DNA from 4 places in the Streptomyces sp. NPDC054794 genome. Region 2 is predicted to be linked to each of the others. Evidence: riboswitches for the same ligand, from Rfam matches in the RefSeq annotation. Region 2 holds a riboswitch; each other region holds the start of a gene.
What was found. Region 2 has a riboswitch for cyclic di-AMP ahead of ACWGKT_RS04610 (transglycosylase family protein). Riboswitches for the same ligand answer to the same signal wherever they lie in the genome.
Positions count from the first base shown of each region.

Region 1: linked by a shared signal. The riboswitch ahead of ACWGKT_RS32075 (M23 family metallopeptidase) and the one ahead of ACWGKT_RS04610 (transglycosylase family protein) in region 2 are both predicted to bind cyclic di-AMP.
Region 3: linked by a shared signal. The riboswitch ahead of ACWGKT_RS35845 (C40 family peptidase) and the one ahead of ACWGKT_RS04610 (transglycosylase family protein) in region 2 are both predicted to bind cyclic di-AMP.
Region 4: linked by a shared signal. The riboswitch ahead of ACWGKT_RS01945 (NlpC/P60 family protein) and the one ahead of ACWGKT_RS04610 (transglycosylase family protein) in region 2 are both predicted to bind cyclic di-AMP.

Region 1 covers NZ_JBSHAQ010000037.1:19,342-23,346, reverse strand. Annotated here, with positions in the region: gene ACWGKT_RS32085 (dihydrofolate reductase family protein) at 1-605, shown strand, start outside; tRNA gene ACWGKT_RS32080 (tRNA-Met) at 653-726, shown strand; cyclic di-AMP (ydaO/yuaA leader) riboswitch at 1,059-1,216, shown strand; gene ACWGKT_RS32075 (M23 family metallopeptidase) at 1,226-2,266, shown strand; gene ACWGKT_RS32070 (PrsW family intramembrane metalloprotease) at 2,557-3,873, opposite strand; gene trmB (tRNA (guanosine(46)-N7)-methyltransferase TrmB) at 3,900-4,005, opposite strand, start outside.
Region 2 covers NZ_JBSHAQ010000003.1:206,527-210,531, forward strand. Annotated here, with positions in the region: gene ACWGKT_RS04605 (transglycosylase family protein) at 1-902, shown strand, start outside; cyclic di-AMP (ydaO/yuaA leader) riboswitch at 1,085-1,254, shown strand; gene ACWGKT_RS04610 (transglycosylase family protein) at 1,259-1,915, shown strand; gene eno (phosphopyruvate hydratase) at 2,234-3,520, shown strand; gene ACWGKT_RS04620 (FtsB family cell division protein) at 3,623-4,005, shown strand, end outside.
Region 3 covers NZ_JBSHAQ010000046.1:23,021-27,025, reverse strand. Annotated here, with positions in the region: gene ACWGKT_RS35855 (ATP-dependent Clp protease proteolytic subunit) at 120-755, shown strand; gene ACWGKT_RS35850 (hypothetical protein) at 763-1,071, shown strand; cyclic di-AMP (ydaO/yuaA leader) riboswitch at 1,412-1,620, shown strand; gene ACWGKT_RS35845 (C40 family peptidase) at 1,624-2,097, shown strand; gene ACWGKT_RS35840 (LysE family translocator) at 2,172-2,789, opposite strand; gene ACWGKT_RS35835 (LysR family transcriptional regulator) at 2,892-3,806, shown strand; gene ACWGKT_RS35830 (ATP-binding protein) at 3,838-4,005, opposite strand, start outside.
Region 4 covers NZ_JBSHAQ010000001.1:444,436-448,440, reverse strand. Annotated here, with positions in the region: gene ACWGKT_RS01955 (hypothetical protein) at 1-313, opposite strand, end outside; gene ACWGKT_RS01950 (PP2C family protein-serine/threonine phosphatase) at 450-1,682, shown strand; cyclic di-AMP (ydaO/yuaA leader) riboswitch at 1,882-2,053, shown strand; gene ACWGKT_RS01945 (NlpC/P60 family protein) at 2,062-3,642, shown strand; gene ACWGKT_RS01940 (NAD-dependent epimerase/dehydratase family protein) at 3,674-4,005, opposite strand, start outside.

The DNA.
Region 1 (4,005 bases), on a different contig from region 2:
CGTTGTTCGTCGGGGATCCGCGGGCACCCCGGCTGTTCGGACCCGGGAGCTACCAGGGCGGCCGGCTGCGGCTCGTGGAGACGCGCCGGATCGAGGACGTCGTCCTGATGCGCTACGAGCCGACCGCCCCCGGAACCGGGCTGTCGGTCACCGCGGCCGACCGGCACTGGATGCGGATCGCGTGCGAGCTGGCGGCGCTGTGCCCGCCCTCGGGGACGGCGTTCAGCGTGGGCGCGGTCGTGGTGGCCGCCGACGGGACGGAGCTGGCGCGCGGGTACTCGCGCGAGGGCGACGATCCCGTCGTGCACGCCGAGGAGGCGGCGCTGGCGAAGATCGATCCCGCCGACCCGAGGCTGCCCGCCGCCACCGTCTACAGCAGCCTGGAGCCCTGTGCGCGGCGCGCCTCGCGGCCCGCGCCCTGCGCCCGGCTGATCCTGCGCGCCGGGGTGCGGCGGGTGGTCACGGCCTGGCGGGAGCCGGACACCTTCGTGGCGGGCGCCGACGGGAGCGGGCTGCTCGCGGCCGAGGGCGTCGACGTCGTCGTACTGCCGGAATTCGAGGCCCGTGCCAAGGAGCCGAACCGTCATCTACTGACCGGTGAATAAACCCTGGTGCTGGGCGTCCCGCGCATGGCGTATGCTGGTGTCACCGACGCGGGGTGGAGCAGCTCGGTAGCTCGCTGGGCTCATAACCCAGAGGTCGCAGGTTCAAATCCTGTCCCCGCTACTGAAGGCTCAGGGCCGGAATCCAGTTCATGGATTCCGGCCCTGAGTGCTTCCGGCCCGGGTGTCCCCTCCCGGGCGCCTACCGGCCCGTTGTCACGAACAGTGATCGGACGGAAGCCCTCCGCATAACGACTGACGCACCGTCAGATGAGGCCGGCCTTCCGGGTGCGTACGGGGGTGCGGTCAAGTCGCCCGATTTTCACCGCTCATGGAGGGTTAAGTCCCGCCTGAAATTCGTTAACGATCAAGAAGAAGAGCTTGGAATCTGGCCACTGGGTCTATTAACGTTCGATAACGCAGCGCGGTCGTCCCAGCCGTCACAAGAGTCGGCTCCGTGCGCACGCGCCGAATCCCGCGAGGGAACCGGGGAACCACCACCTTGGGGTGAATCGCGCCAATGCCGCCGTGTAACCACGGCCGGTATACGCGCGTAGGAGACCTTCCTGCTCCGAACCCGTCAGCTAACCCGGTAGGCGGAGGAAGGAAAGGAGTACGCCCGAGTGGCGTCCAACCGGCCTGCCCCCACAGCCCCCTTCGTGCCGAGCCAGCGCACCGAGACCTTCGGCTACGACAGCTACCGCACCGACGAGGGCCCCTGGGAGGAGTGGAACCCCACCGAGGAGTCCCTCCCCCCGGTACGCGGCCGGCACCGGGTCTCCAAGCAGCGCGGCGGCGGACTCGCCCGCAGCTCCACGGTTCTGGGCGTCGGCGTCATAGCCGCCGTCGGCGCGGGCGGCATGGCCAGCGCCAACACCGGCAAGCCGCCGGTGTCCATCTCCATGCCCGACCTCCCCTCCGTCGGCTCCCTGCTCGGCGAGGACGGCTCCTCCACCCCGGCGCCCCAGGGCTCCGCGACCGCGCTCAGCAGCGTCGGCGTGACCTCCGCCGACACCGCCCAGGGCACGCACGACGCCGGTGAGGCGCTGCGCAACCGGATCATGGCCCAGGCCGAGAGGCAGCAGGGCCAGGTCGACACCAAGGCCGCTGCCGCCGCCGTGGCCGCCGCCGACAAGCAGGCCGCCGCCGCGGCCGCCAAGGCCGAGCAGGCCGCCGCCGCCAAGGCCGCTGCCGCCAAGGAGAAGGCGGAGGCCGAGGCCAAGCGGAAGGCCGAGGCCGAGCGGCTGGCCGCGCTGGCCAAGCAGTACACGCTGCCGACCTCCTCGTACACGATCACCTCGACCTTCGGTCAGGCCGGCGCCATGTGGTCCTCCGGCTACCACACCGGCCTCGACTTCGCCGCCCCCACGGGCACGCTGATCAAGGCCATCCACAGCGGCACGATCACCGAGGCGGGCTGGGCCGGCTCCTACGGCTACCGGACGATCCTCACCCTCGACGACGGCACCGAGCTGTGGTTCTGCCACCAGTCCTCGATCAACGTCTCCGCCGGCCAGAAGGTCAGCACCGGCGACGTCATCGGCCGCGTCGGCGCCACCGGCAACGTCACCGGACCGCACCTCCACCTGGAGGTCCACCCCGGCGGCCAGGCCACCGGCATCGACCCGATGACGTGGCTGCGCGGCAAGGGCCTCACCCCCTGACCCTTCCCCCGGGTCGCTGACGGGTCCCCGGCTCCTTCCCCCTCCGGTCTTTCCCCCTCCGGTCCCCGGCGGTCCTGACGACAACCCCCCGACGTCAGGACTGCCGGTCGGTGTTTGCGGGATCTTTGCGGTCGGATCCCTCGTCTCGCGGAATCGGCCGGCCCGGATCGCTCGTTGATCCACGACATGACGTCCCTGCACAAGCTCGGCTCCTGGGGACCGCCTGACGGAGGCCTCGGCCTGACGGTGCTTTTGCCCGACTGCGGCTCCGGCCTGACGGCGGCCGGCGGTCAGGTCCGATACGGGTTGTACGCGGGATAGGGCGCAGCCGGTCGGCCGTACGTGTGGCCGTACCCGTACGGCACCGGCACCCCGTACACCGGCCGCGGCGGCGCGGCCGTCCGCGCCGCGTACTCCATGGCCGGTCGCGCGATCTGCCGCCGGTTCCACAGCTCGGTCAGCAACTCCCGCTCCCGTACGACGTAGTCGGCCCCCGCCCGCCCGCGGCGCCCCCGGTGCCGCAGGAAGGCCAGCGACGTCGCGTAGGCCTCGTACTGCGCCACGGCCCGCGCCCCCGGCTTGCCGAGGTGGTGCCCGGCGTACTCCCGGGCCATCCGCCGCGTCCGCATCGAACCGAGCACGAACGGCTCGGAGAGCCCCAGCCAGCCGGCGAGCACATACGCCGGCAACTCCTCCCGCACGGTCCGCAGCTCCCGCTGCCGCGTCCAGATCGCCAGCCAGGTCAGCACCCCGAACGCGGGCACCATGAACGCCCCGTACACGGCGAAGAAGCCGTACGGGCCGAAGGTCGAGGAGCCGTTCCAGAGCGCGTGCATGCTCATCGCGAGCAGCAGCCCGCCCAGCGGCACCAGGACGCGCCGCGCACGCTGCCGGTCGGCGGAGAGCGCGGCGATGCCGAAGCCGAGGCCGGTCATGACGGTGAAGAGGGGGTGCGCGAACGGCGACATGATCACGCGCACGAAGAAGGTGGCGGCGGTGACGGAGGCGATGCCGCGGCCGCCGTTGAGCTGGTCGGCCCCGAAGGCCGTGCCGAGATAGAGGATGTTCTCGGTGAAGGCGAACCCGGTGGCGGTCACCCCGGCTATCACCACGCCGTCGACGATCCCGGTGAAGTCCCGCCTGCGGAACAGGAACACCAGGAGCACGGCAGCCGCCTTGGCCGACTCCTCGACGATGGGCGCTATGACGGTGGCGCCCAGGGTGTCGGCGCTGCTCGGATCCGCGGTGGCCGTGGCTATCCACTTGGTGGCGAAGCTGTTGGCCACGATGGCTATCAGCGCCGCCGCGCAGGCGCCCCAGGCGAACGCGAACAGCAGGTTCCGCCAGGGTCCCGGCTCCACCTGGTCCAGCCAGCGGAAGGCGGCCACGAGCAGCGGCACGGGCAGCACGGCGAGCCCGATCCCGACCAGGAACCCCTCGGTGCCGGTCTGTTCGCGCACGAGCGCGAGGATGACGAGCCCGGAGACCGCGAGCAGCGTGATGATCGCCGTGTACCGCACCCCTTTGCGCTGCCACCAGCGCGGGTGTCGGAGCGGACTCTCGAAGGAGCCTGCGGTCGGCGTCGGGTACGGCGGGAAGGTGGCCACGGCATCGACCCTAACGAGGACTCCGGTTACTGCTGCTCCCGGTGCTGTACGCGACGAAAGAGCAGATCATTCACCACATGTCCTTTGTCCAGTCCCTGACCCTCGAAACGGGTCAGCGGCCGGAAGCCGGGA
Region 2 (4,005 bases):
ACACCTGGGACAAGGTGGCCGAGTGCGAGAGCGGCGGCTCCTGGAGCGCCGACACGGGCAACGGGTACTACGGCGGCCTGCAGATGTCCCAGGACGACTGGGACAAGTACGGCGGCCTCCACTACGCCGTCAGCCCCGACCAGGCCAGCCGTTCGCAGCAGATAGCCGTCGCCGAGCGGATCCTCGCCGACCAGGGCACGGAGCACTGGGCCACCTGCGCCCTGCTGTCCGGGCTCACCGCGAACTCCGGTTCGGTCGACGTCGACACCGGTGTCGGGGGATCCGGCTCGCAGGGCAACGGCCAGGCCTCTTCCGGCGATTCGGATGAGTCATCCGGTTTGTCCGACTCGTCCAGCGGGTCCGACGAGTCCGGCGACTCCGACGGTGCCGCTCCGTCCCACGGTTCCTCACCGTCCGCCTCTCCCTCGTCGAGCGCCGACACCGGCAAGAAGGGCGAGGGGGAGAACTCCGCAAAGTCGGACAAGTCGGCATCGCCCGACTCCAAGGGTTCGGGCGATTCGCAGGGAACCCACAGCTCGGTCACCGAGTCTCCCAAGGTGGACGACTCGGACAACTCGTGGCAGACCGGTAGTTCTTGGAGCCTGGTCGACACCGGGGCGAGCAGCGGCGGCCGCCACCGCGGGGTCAGTGCGGACGAGGACGCGGACGAAAGTGCCGTAAGCGGACAGACCGCCACAACTTCCGGCCGTCACGCCACTCGTGGGGACTCCACCTACACCGTGCGCTCCGGTGACACTCTCGTCTCCATCGCGGACTCCCTTGACGTGGACGGCGGATGGCGGGCGCTCTATGCCGCCAACGAGAAGTCCATCGGGGCCGACCCGAACGACATCTCCGCCGGTCAGACCCTGGAAGTTGGCGGCGAAACGGGTGCAAAGTAGCGGGAGTTGGCGTCCCGATTCGGGCTCAATGTCCGCTTTGCTGAAAGTGTGGGATGAGTCTCAGAAGCCCTGATCGTCTTTGAAATTCCCCGGATCACGTGTCTACGGTCGGGACCGCTCGTCACCACGAGCCCCGGCTGCCGCAACGCCGAATCCTGTCAGCGGCCGTACGGGAACAGTCGTCGCGTCACGCGCCGTAGGCAGGAGCGGGGGACCCAAGGTAGGTGCCGGGCCCGGCAGTTGATGCCGGATCCGGCTTGGGGTGAAGCCACGCCTTCTCGGAAGGTGTGGCCGGGCAACTCAACCGGCCCGAACCCGACAGCTCACCTCGCAGGCGTCGGTGAGGGGATCGATCCATGCTGTTTTCCGGCAAGGGCAAGCACCGTCGTCCGGCCAAGGCCACCCGCGCCATCGCGATCGCCGGTGTCACCGGCGCCGCCATCGCCGCTCCGCTGGTCGCCTCCGGCAGCGCTTCCGCCGCCACCGCCTCCGAGTGGGACAAGGTCGCCCAGTGCGAGGCGGGCGGCAACTGGTCCATCAACACCGGTAACGGCTACTACGGCGGTCTGCAGTTCTCCGCTTCCACCTGGGCCGCCTACGGCGGCACGAAGTACGCCGCCACCGCCGACAAGGCGAGCAAGGCGCAGCAGATCGAGATCGCCGAGAAGGTCCTCGCCGCCCAGGGCAAGGGTGCCTGGCCGGTCTGCGGCACGGGCCTGTCCAGCACCCCGTACGGCGGCTCCGCCGCCGCGCCCACCACCCGCTCGACCGAGCCGCAGGCCGCCACCCGCTCCACCAAGCGTCCGGCCGTGACCAAGACCGTCACCACCCCGACCGGCAAGAAGGTCAAGAAGGGCGACGGCGAGTACAAGGTCGTCAAGGGTGACACCCTCGGCTCGATCGCCGCGAAGCACAAGGTCAAGGGCGGCTGGCAGAAGCTGTTCCAGCTGAACAAGGGCATCGTCCAGGACGCCGACCTCATCTACCCCGGCCAGCAGCTGCACCTGAAGTAATCAGTGGCCCGCAGCTGAGCCACGGCGCCCTCACACTCGTGCCCCCACCGCGGAGGGCACCTGAGGTCACCCCCGTCCCCACGGTCTCCCCGCCCCGGCGCGTAATCCCCCGTACGCGCCGGGGCGGGGTTTTTCGTGTGCCGTTCGCCGGGGCTTCGAGTCGTTTTCCACTCTCCCTTTGTTCCGACAGGAAACAATGGGTACCGTCAGACCCTGTCCACGGGACGGTCGGTCGGTGGCCGACGGCCCCGGGACGGTTAGGCTCTAGTCGCAAGGCACACCAGCCCCGCACTTCCAGCGTCACATCCCAAGAAGGAGATGCTCGTGCCGTCCATCGACGTCGTCGTAGCCCGGGAAATCCTGGACTCCCGAGGCAACCCCACGGTCGAGGTCGAGGTCGGCCTCGACGACGGCAGCACGGGTCGTGCCGCCGTTCCGTCCGGCGCCTCCACCGGCGCCTTCGAGGCCATCGAGCTCCGCGACGGTGACCCCAACCGCTACCTCGGCAAGGGCGTCGAGAAGGCCGTCCTCGCCGTGATCGAGCAGATCGGCCCGGAGCTGGTCGGCTACGACGCCACCGAGCAGCGCCTGATCGACCAGGCGATGTTCGACCTGGACGCCACCGACAACAAGGGCTCGCTCGGCGCCAACGCCGTCCTGGGCGTCTCCCTCGCCGTCGCGCACGCCGCCTCCGAGGCCAGCGACCTCCCCCTCTTCCGCTACCTGGGCGGCCCGAACGCGCACCTGCTGCCGGTGCCGATGATGAACATCCTGAACGGCGGCTCGCACGCCGACTCCAACGTGGACATCCAGGAGTTCATGATCGCCCCGATCGGCGCGGAGTCCTTCTCCGAGGCCCTGCGCTGGGGCACCGAGGTCTACCACACCCTCAAGAAGGTGCTGAAGACCAAGGGCCTGTCCACCGGTCTCGGCGACGAGGGCGGCTTCGCCCCGAACCTCGGCTCCAACCGCGACGCCCTCGACCTCATCCTCGAGGCCATCAAGCAGGCCGGCTACGTCCCGGGTGAGCAGATCGCGCTCGCGCTCGACGTCGCCGCGTCCGAGTTCTACAAGGACGGCAAGTACGAGTTCGAGGGCAAGTCCCGCTCGGCCGCCGAGATGACGGAGTACTACGAGGAGCTCGTGGCGGCCTACCCGCTCGTCTCCATCGAGGACCCGCTGTTCGAGGACGACTGGGCCGGCTGGAAGGTCATCACCGACAAGCTCGGCGACAAGGTCCAGCTGGTCGGCGACGACCTGTTCGTCACCAACCCGGAGCGCCTGGCCCGCGGCATCGAGGAGGGCACCGCCAACGCCCTGCTGGTGAAGGTGAACCAGATCGGTTCGCTCACCGAGACCCTGGACGCCGTCGAGCTGGCCCAGCGCAACGGCTTCAAGTGCATGATGTCCCACCGCTCCGGCGAGACCGAGGACGTCACCATCGCCGACCTGGCCGTCGCCACCAACTGCGGCCAGATCAAGACCGGCGCCCCGGCCCGCTCCGAGCGCGTCGCCAAGTACAACCAGCTGCTGCGCATCGAGGAGATCCTCGACGACGCCGCGGTGTACGCCGGCCGCAGCGCGTTCCCCCGCTTCAAGGGCTGACCCAACCTGGGGTGAGGCTTAGCCAGTCGTACGTACGTCCCCGTACCCGGTCCCGTACCGTGTGCGGGGACGTACGCGCGTATGAATCGGGAGGCGGGGAACATGGCCGTGAAGGACCGGGACCGGTTCTCCACCGCGACCAGACTGCGGCTGCTCGGCGAGCAGACGGCGGCCCGCGTCTACCGTTCCCAGACCAAACGGCAGGCCCGCCGCTCCCGGCTCACCGGCCGGGCCGCGCTGCTCGCGCTCGTCCTCTGCACGATGGTGGTGGCCCTGGCCTATCCGATGCGCCAGTACGTCTCCCAGCGCGGTGAGGTCGCCGACCTGCGACGGCAGCGGGAGCAGGCGGCGCAGCGCGTCGAGCAGCTCCGCGACCTCAAGGCCCGGTGGCAGGACGACGCGTACGCCGAGCAGGAGATCCGGCGGCGGCTGCACTACGTGATGCCGGGGGAGACCGGCTACGTCGTGATCGACCCCGGCGCGGC
Region 3 (4,005 bases), on a different contig from region 2:
TTACGGGGCTCCCCCGGACACACCGCCCCGAGGACAGCCATCCCAAAAGTCTGTACGTCCTGTACATTTTTTACAGACAGCTCTGCCGGAGACGGCTCTGCCGACAGGAGGGGTATGCCATGACCCGACCGTCCGCCCGCTATGTCCTGCCCGAGTTCACCGAGCGCACGAGCACCGGCCACCGCACGCTCGATCCGTACTCCAAGCTCCTTCAGGAGCGGATCGTCTTCCTCGGCACACCCATCGACGACACGTCGGCCAACGACGTGATGGCGCAGTTCATGCACCTGGAGCACGACCACCCCGACCGGGACATCTCGCTGTACGTCAACTCCCCCGGCGGCTCCTTCAGCGCGGCGGCGGCCGTCTACGACACGATGCGGTACGTCACCTGTGACGTGGAGACGATCTGCCTGGGCCAGGCGGGTTCCTGCGCCGCGCTGTTGCTCGCGGCCGGCACACCGGGCAAGCGCTTCACGCTGCCGGGCGCGCGCATGCTGCTCCGGCAGCCGTCCCTGCCCGAGCCGGTGCAGGGCCAGCCGAGCGACCTCGTCATCCAGGCCGAGGAGTTGACCCGGGTCCGCACCCTCCTCGAAGAGATGCTCGCCCGGCACACGGGCCGCGACCCGGAGCAGGTGCGCGAGGACCTGGAGCGGGACCTGGTCCTCGACGCGCAAGGCGCGCTGGAGTACGGGCTGGTGGACGGGATCATCCCGAACCGCAGGGCCTCGCGCGGCACGCCGGACGCGAGGTGAGCCGCCGATGCTGCCACCGGAACTTCCGCCACTGCCCGCGCTGACCCGTGCCGAGGGCGAGTTGATCGACCGTTACCTGGACGTGGTCGATCTGCTCGGCCGGATCAACCCGGGCCGGCACGGGGACACGTACCGTGGACTGCGGGCGGCCCAGGCACTGGTCGCCAAGGCCACGGAGTTGCGCGACGCGCTGGCCCTGATGCACCGAAGGGGCGAGACGGAGGTGCACGCGGCCACTCTGGCACGGGCGTTGCGGGTGCTCGACGGCGAACGACGCACCGCCCGCCTCGCCGTGCCGCCCGACGACACCTGCTGACGGCGTGGGTCGACCGCGCTGCTGTTCGTCGACACGTGCGCGGTCCGGTCGAAACGATCCAAATGACGTACCCCCGTTCGGCGTAGCGGCGCGTCCTTCCACTCGACCGTCAGGGTTGCGCAACGCGCTTGCCCGAGAGGTGTCGTGGGGTGCTTTCGCGCTGGTCCGGGGCCTCGTGACCCACTCGACCGTGACTCGAACACAGCACTGTCCACCCGAACGGGTGAGTGGTGAGTAACACCACAAATCCCCGATTCCATTGGGATTTTCGGACACCTGTGAGTGAAGATCCCTGTCTGACGAGCCCCCGCCACAACGGCGGGGCGGTCCGGGCGGACGCCGAGTCCTGCCGCCGCCCGGATGACCGGTCGACAGGAGTGGATCGGCAGGAGTGGAGGACCCGAGCAAGACGGGTCGCCGGAACGGACGTTCTTCGTCTGTTTGTTCGTTCCGAGCAGCCCTTGGGGTGAAGCCGCGGCAACGCGGCCGGGCAACTTCGCCAGCCCGAATCCGACAGGTCATCCTTCACAGGCGGCTGACGAAGGGTTGCGCATGACTGCGCTCAATCGTGTCCCGTCGCTCATGGCCCGGGCCGGTACGGCCTCGGCCCTCACCATCGCCGCCGTGGGCGGCTCGATCGTGGTCCCGGGCTTCGCCGCCGACGCCTCGGCGGCGACCATGGCGACGAAGGCACTCCAGGTCGCGGCCTCCAAGAAGGGTGCCCCGTACAAGTGGGGCGCCACGGGGCCGCGCAGGTTCGACTGCTCCGGGCTGACGCTGTACTCGTACAAGAAGGCGGGCAAGACCCTGCCCCGCACGGCCGCTCAGCAGTACAACAGGACGCACCACGTCTCGGCCAAGCACCGCAAGGCCGGAGACCTGGTGTTCTTCCACTACGGCTCCAGCGTCTACCACGTCGGCATCTACGCCGGGAAGGGGAAGATCTGGCACGCCCCGAAGACCGGGGACGTGGTGAAGCTCCAGAAGATCTGGACGAGGAGCGTCTGGTACGGCCGGGTCAGCTGACCTGCCCGAGGGGTGGCGGCGACTGACGCGCCGTCACCCCCTCGGGGCCTGGCCCGCGATGACGCGTGGTCAGGTCACGACACGAACGGTTCGAGCAGCAGGGCCCCGCCCAGGACCGTCAGCGCCAGACCGGTCCCCGTCCGCAGGGCCCGGGCGGCCCGCGGCCGGCGCAGCCACGTGCCGAGCCGGTCGACGAGCAGCGCCACCGTCGGGAACCACACGAGGGTCAGCCCGATCACGATCAGGGCGAGCAGCAGGGTCCTGGGCAGCGCGGGGCTCCCCGCGGGCACGAACTGGGGCAGCAGGCTGAGGAAGGTCAGCGAGACCTTGGGGTTGAGGGCGTTGGTGACGAACCCCTGCCGCACGGGGTGCGTGGCCGCCGTCGGAAGCGCCTCGGGCTCCCCCGCCGCCCCCCGCAGCGCCCACAGGGTCCGTACGCCGAGATACAGGACGTAGGCGCCGCCCAGCAGTTGCAGGGTCCGGAACAGCGCCGGCACGGCCACCAGGACCGCGGCGACCCCCGCGACCACCAGCGTCGTGTGCACGAGCAGCCCGCCCGCGATGCCCAGCGCGCAGGCCACGCCCGCGCGGCGGGAGACCAGTGCGTTGCGTACGACGACGGTGAAGTCGGCACCCGGCATGGCGACCATGCCGGCGGCGACCCCGGTGAAGGCGATGAGCTGTCGGTCCATGGGCCCAGCCTGCCGGAGCGGAGCCTTCAGCAGGTATGTCGAATCCCCTGGGTTAGCCTTAAGCATCTCTTTAGGCACGGGACGGCAGACGGGCGGCCGGGCATGTACGACCCCACACGGCTCGCCGCGCTGGTCGCGGTGGCGGAGGCGGGTTCCATCACACGGGCCGCCGAGCGGCTCGGCTACACGACCCCCGCGCTGTCCCAGCAGCTGGCCAAACTGGAGCGGGAGGCGGGCACGGCGCTACTGGTCCGCCACCACCGCGGGGCGCGGCTGACGGACGCGGGCGAGCTGCTGGTGGCGCGGGCGCGCCGGATCCTGGACGAGCTGGAGCGCGCCCGGCACGAACTGGCCCGGCTGACCGGACTCACGGGCGGCACGCTCAGGCTCGGCACCTTCCCGACGGCCGGGATCCATCTGCTGCCGCCGGCACTCAGCGCGTTCCGCCGGGCGCATCCGGACGTGGAGCTGTCGGTGGCGGACTACGATCCGCCGGCCGGGGTGGCCGCGGTCGCGGCCGGGGAGGTGGACCTGGCGCTGACGCACGCGTACCACCCGGCGGAGCCGTGGCCGGTGCCGTCCTCGGTCGGTCTGGAGCCGGTGCTGGAGGAGGAGCTGGTCCTGGTGACCGCTCCGGGGCACGTTCTGAGCGAGGGGTCCGCCCGGCTGCCACTGTCCGAGCTGGCCGGCCAGCCGCTGATCAGCATGGCGCCGCACAATCCGGCTCGGCAGGGCGTCGAGTCCCTGCTGGCGCGGGCGGGAGCCACGCCGTCCGTGCTGGTCCCGACTCCCGGGTATGCCGTGGTGTGCGCGCTCGTGAGCGCGGGGCTCGGCGTGGCGGTGGTACCGGAGATGGTGGCGCGGACGGCGGTCACTCCGGTCGGGGTACGGCCGTTGGCCGCGGGAGAACTGCGCCGTACGATCTCGGTCGCCCACCGGGCCGACGAGGTGGCCCCCGCCGCGGACGCCTTCCGGGCGCTGCTGCGGGGCGCGTTCGGCCGCGCACGACAGGGCTGACGCCAGAGCTCCTGCCGGCCCGCGGCTCGCGCTAGGGTTCCTGCTGACCCGCCGCGCTGACCGGCTGGGCCCGTACCGTCCAGGGCAGTTCGATGGAGACGGTCTTGCCGCCCTCGCGGGTGGGCCGCACCCGCAGCTTTCCGCCGCATTCGGCGGTGAGCCAGCGGATGATGACCAGACCGCGCCCGTTGTCCTGCTG
Region 4 (4,005 bases), on a different contig from region 2:
CGACCTCGGCCTCGTGCACATTGGCCAGGGCGCGGTCGGCGGACGCGCCCCGCATCCTGCTGCACCAGCCCCGCCATCCGGGGGTCTTGAGAGCATCCCGGGCCGCCTTGAGATGGAGGTGTATTTTGTGCGCGACCTCGACATCCCAGGAATTCATTCCGCCCGGGTCCGCCCGACGGATTTTCACGAATTTGTTCAGCTGACCCTGCAGGTGGGCCACCTGGGCATTGAGGCGCTGATACCAGGAGGACCCGGCCCTGCCGACGTCGCCGTTGTCGGGGACGCGGAGAGGACCGCTGTCCGTGCCCACCATGAGTCGGCCTCCTTGGTAGTCCTCCTTTCCAGTTGACGCCTCCCGAACTGGGCGGGCAACCGGTGCACACTCCCCCGCCGCGCACCCCATCTCGTGGGAAACTGTGCGGGTACCGGTGCTCGTGAGGCGGCAGGTCATGGCGGATGACGCGGAGATCGACTATGGGGCGGTGTTCCAGGCCCTGCCCGGAATGGTGGCGCTGCTGACGCCCGACCTGGTGTACGCGGACGTCAACGAGGAGTTCCTGCGCGTGTCCGGGCGCAAGCGCGAGGACATGCTGGGCCGGCATCTGTTCGAGGTCTTCCCCGACAATCCGAACGACGGCGGCGCGAGCGGTATGCGCACTCTGAAGGCCTCGCTGCTGCGCGTGCTGACCACCGGGGAGCGGGACACCATGGCCCTGCAGCGGTACGACGTCGAGTTGCCGGACCGTCCCGGACACTGGGAGGAGCGCTACTGGAGCCCGGTCAACGAGCCGGTGCTCGGCCCGGACGGGAAGGTCGTCCTCCTGGTGCACCGGGTGGAGGAGGTCACCGAACTGATCCGAGCGCGCGGCGGCACCGACAGCGACCGGGCCCGGGTCCTGGAGGCGGAGCTGTACCGGCGTGCGCGGGAACTGCAGGAGCTCAACGACCGGCTGCGCAAGGCCCATGCCCGCGAGCGGGAGGTGGCGTTCGCCCTCCAGGAGGCGATGCTGCCGGCGCGCCCGCAGGTGGCGGACCATCGGGCCGCGGTGCGGTATCGGCCGGCGGTGGGCGCGCTGAACGTCTGCGGGGACTGGTACGACCTGGTCGACCTCGTCGGCGGCAACCGTGTCGGGGTGTCGGTCGGCGACGTGGTCGGGCACGGGCTCGAAGCGGCGTGCGTCATGGGGCAGTTGCGCAGCGCGCTCACCGCCGCCTCCCGGGTGGCCGCCGGCCCCGCCGAGGCCCTGGACGTGCTGGGCCGCTACGCCCATGTGGTCGACGGCGCCGAATCGGCCACGGCGGTCACGACGTTCATCGACTTCGACGCCCGCACCGTCCGGTACAGCAGCGCCGGCCACCCGCCGCCCGTCCTGGTGCACGCGAGTGGCCGGGTGGAGTTCCTCGACCGGGCGACCGATCCGCCGCTCGACGCCCACCCCGATCCCCGGCCGCGGTCCGAGGCGCGGATCGAGTTCGACGACGGCGCCACCCTCGCCCTGTACACGGACGGCCTGATCGAGCGGCGCCGGGAGGACATCGACGTGGGGCTGGCCCGACTCGCCGACTCCCTCGGCCACCACCGGAAGTCCGACCCGGAGATCCTCGCCGACAGCGTCCTGCGCGATCTGCTGTCCCCGGAGGGCGCGCGGGACGACGCCGCGCTCGTCGTCGTACGACTCTGAACCACACGGCCCCGCCGGCCGGAGCCCCTCTGCCCAACAGGGGGAATTGTCCCGGTGAGTGACGCTCGGGCACCGAACCTCCGAGCGAACATCACAATTACGTATCGGACATTCCGCACTTCAACCTTCACACGAGGGACACAAGTTGGTTAGGTTGACGCCAGGCCGCACGGCTTCTCCCGGCGAACCACGCCGGGCCGCGTGGCCTCCGCCGAGTCCGGTGTCCCGTGGGACGACCGGAGCCGGGGACCCAACCGACATTGGGGTGAATCGGCCCAACGCCCCACAGGGCCTGGGCCGTAGGGCACGCCTTCCGGAATCGACCGCCCGAACCCGACAGCTAACTCGGTAGGCGGAGTACGGAAGGAGTACGTCTCCCATGGCGCCGGAGAGCCGCGACGAGGTTCGACAGCGGATCAACACCCTCTACGACCAGGCCGAGAACGCCACGGGGAACTACAACGCCACCCGTGCCATGTCGGGGGGATCACGCGGCCGCGGCGTGCCGCTGCGCAAGCGGTCGGGCGGGGGTTCGGAGCCTGCGCTCGAAGCGATCTCCCGACAGTGGTTCGACGGGGTCCGCGCCAAGCTGGGTCCGACCGTTCCCGCCGTCCTGCCGACCGACCGGATGCCGCAGCGTCCGGCCGAGCGCCGCCCCGCCGCACCGCTGGGCGACGGGCTGCCCGGCACCGAGCTCGCGCTGCCGGAGCTGACCGCCTCAGGCGGCGGCCGTCAACTGCCCGAGCTGACCGGCGGCCCCGTCGCCGAACTGACCGGCCGCCCGCGCGCCGAGCTGACCGCCCGGCCCGTCGCCGCGCTGCCCGCCGTGCCCGAGCCGCGGCGGGAGCTGGAGCCGGCCGCCGGAGATTCACGGTCCGCGCCCGCCGCCGAGTCGCGTCGGCCCTCGCCGGCCACTTCCAAGGAGCGGAACCAGCGCAAGCTCGCCGCGGCCCGTGACCTCCTCGGCCGGGCCGCCGTACAGCGCAGTGCACCGGTCGCGGCGATCGAGGCGCCGCCCGCCCAGGACACGTGGACGGCGCGGGACGCCCTCACCATGACGGGGACGTTCGACACCGGTTCCCTGCCGACGCAGCCGAGCTTCCCGCCCGCCACCGCGGACGCCTCTTTCGGTACCGGTTCGGTCCTGGACGCCGGCTCCTACGCGACCGGCGGCGCGCTCACCGACACGGGGGCGTGGACGGGCATGACGACAGGCATGAACCCGCTCACCGACACGGGGGCCTTCCCGGCGGCCAACCCCCTCACCGATATGGGCTCCTTCACCGCAGGTGGCGCCCTGACCGACACGGGGGCGTACGCGGCGCCCGCGTACCTGACCGATGCCGGGGCGTTCACGGCCCCCGCCCCGCTGACGGACACCGGCTCCTACACGGCAGTCGCCCCCATGACCGACACCGGGACGTTCACGGCCCCCGTCCTGCCGATCGACTCCGGGGCATTCGCGACCCCCGCCCCGCCGACCGACACCGGGATGTTCGCGACCCCCGCCCCGCCGACCGACACCGGCTCCTACGCGGCAGCCGCTCCCCTGACCGACACCGGCGGCTTCGCCGCGGTCTCCCCCGTCCCGTCGGCGTACGCGGGGAAGGCCATGAAGGCGCTCGTCTTCGCCCGGGCGCAGATCGGCAAGCCCTGTGTCTGGGGCGCGACCGGGCCGGACTCCTACGACTGCTCCAGCCTCACCCAGGGCGCCTGGAGGGCCGCCGGTGTCGTGCTGCCGCGCGGCGCCGCCGAGCAGGCGAGTGCGGGGACCCCGGTCACGCTCGCCACCATCGAGGTCGGTGACCTCGTCTTCTTCTTCGACACCCACAACCACGTCGGCCTGTACACCGGCAACGGCATGATGATCCACGCGCCGGGCCCCGGATCGTCCATCAGCGAGGAGTCGATCTACGGCGCCGGGGAGTCGGCGATCCAGCGAGTGATCCGCCCCGCCTGAGGCGGGCCACGGCCGGAACCCCTCCCGGGCCTCACCTCCGCCGGGTGCGCCGGCTCTCGTAGTGGTCCAGGAGGGTCTCCTCGATCGGCCGGTAGGTGAGGCCCAGTTCGCGCACGCCGCGGCTGTTGTCTACCCGGAAGCGGATACCGAGGTGCCCCCGGATGTAGTCCTGGGTCAGCCCGAACGCGGGGCCCAGGATCCGTACCGGCCAGTGCGGCAGCGCGGTGCGCGGGAGGCGGAGGTCGCGCGGGTGGCGGGTGTGGATGATGCTGGACATCTCGTGGAAGGACGTCATGGTCTCGGCTGCGACGATGTAACGGCCCTTCGCCGCGGGGTTCTCCGCCGCGGCGATGTGCGCGTCGG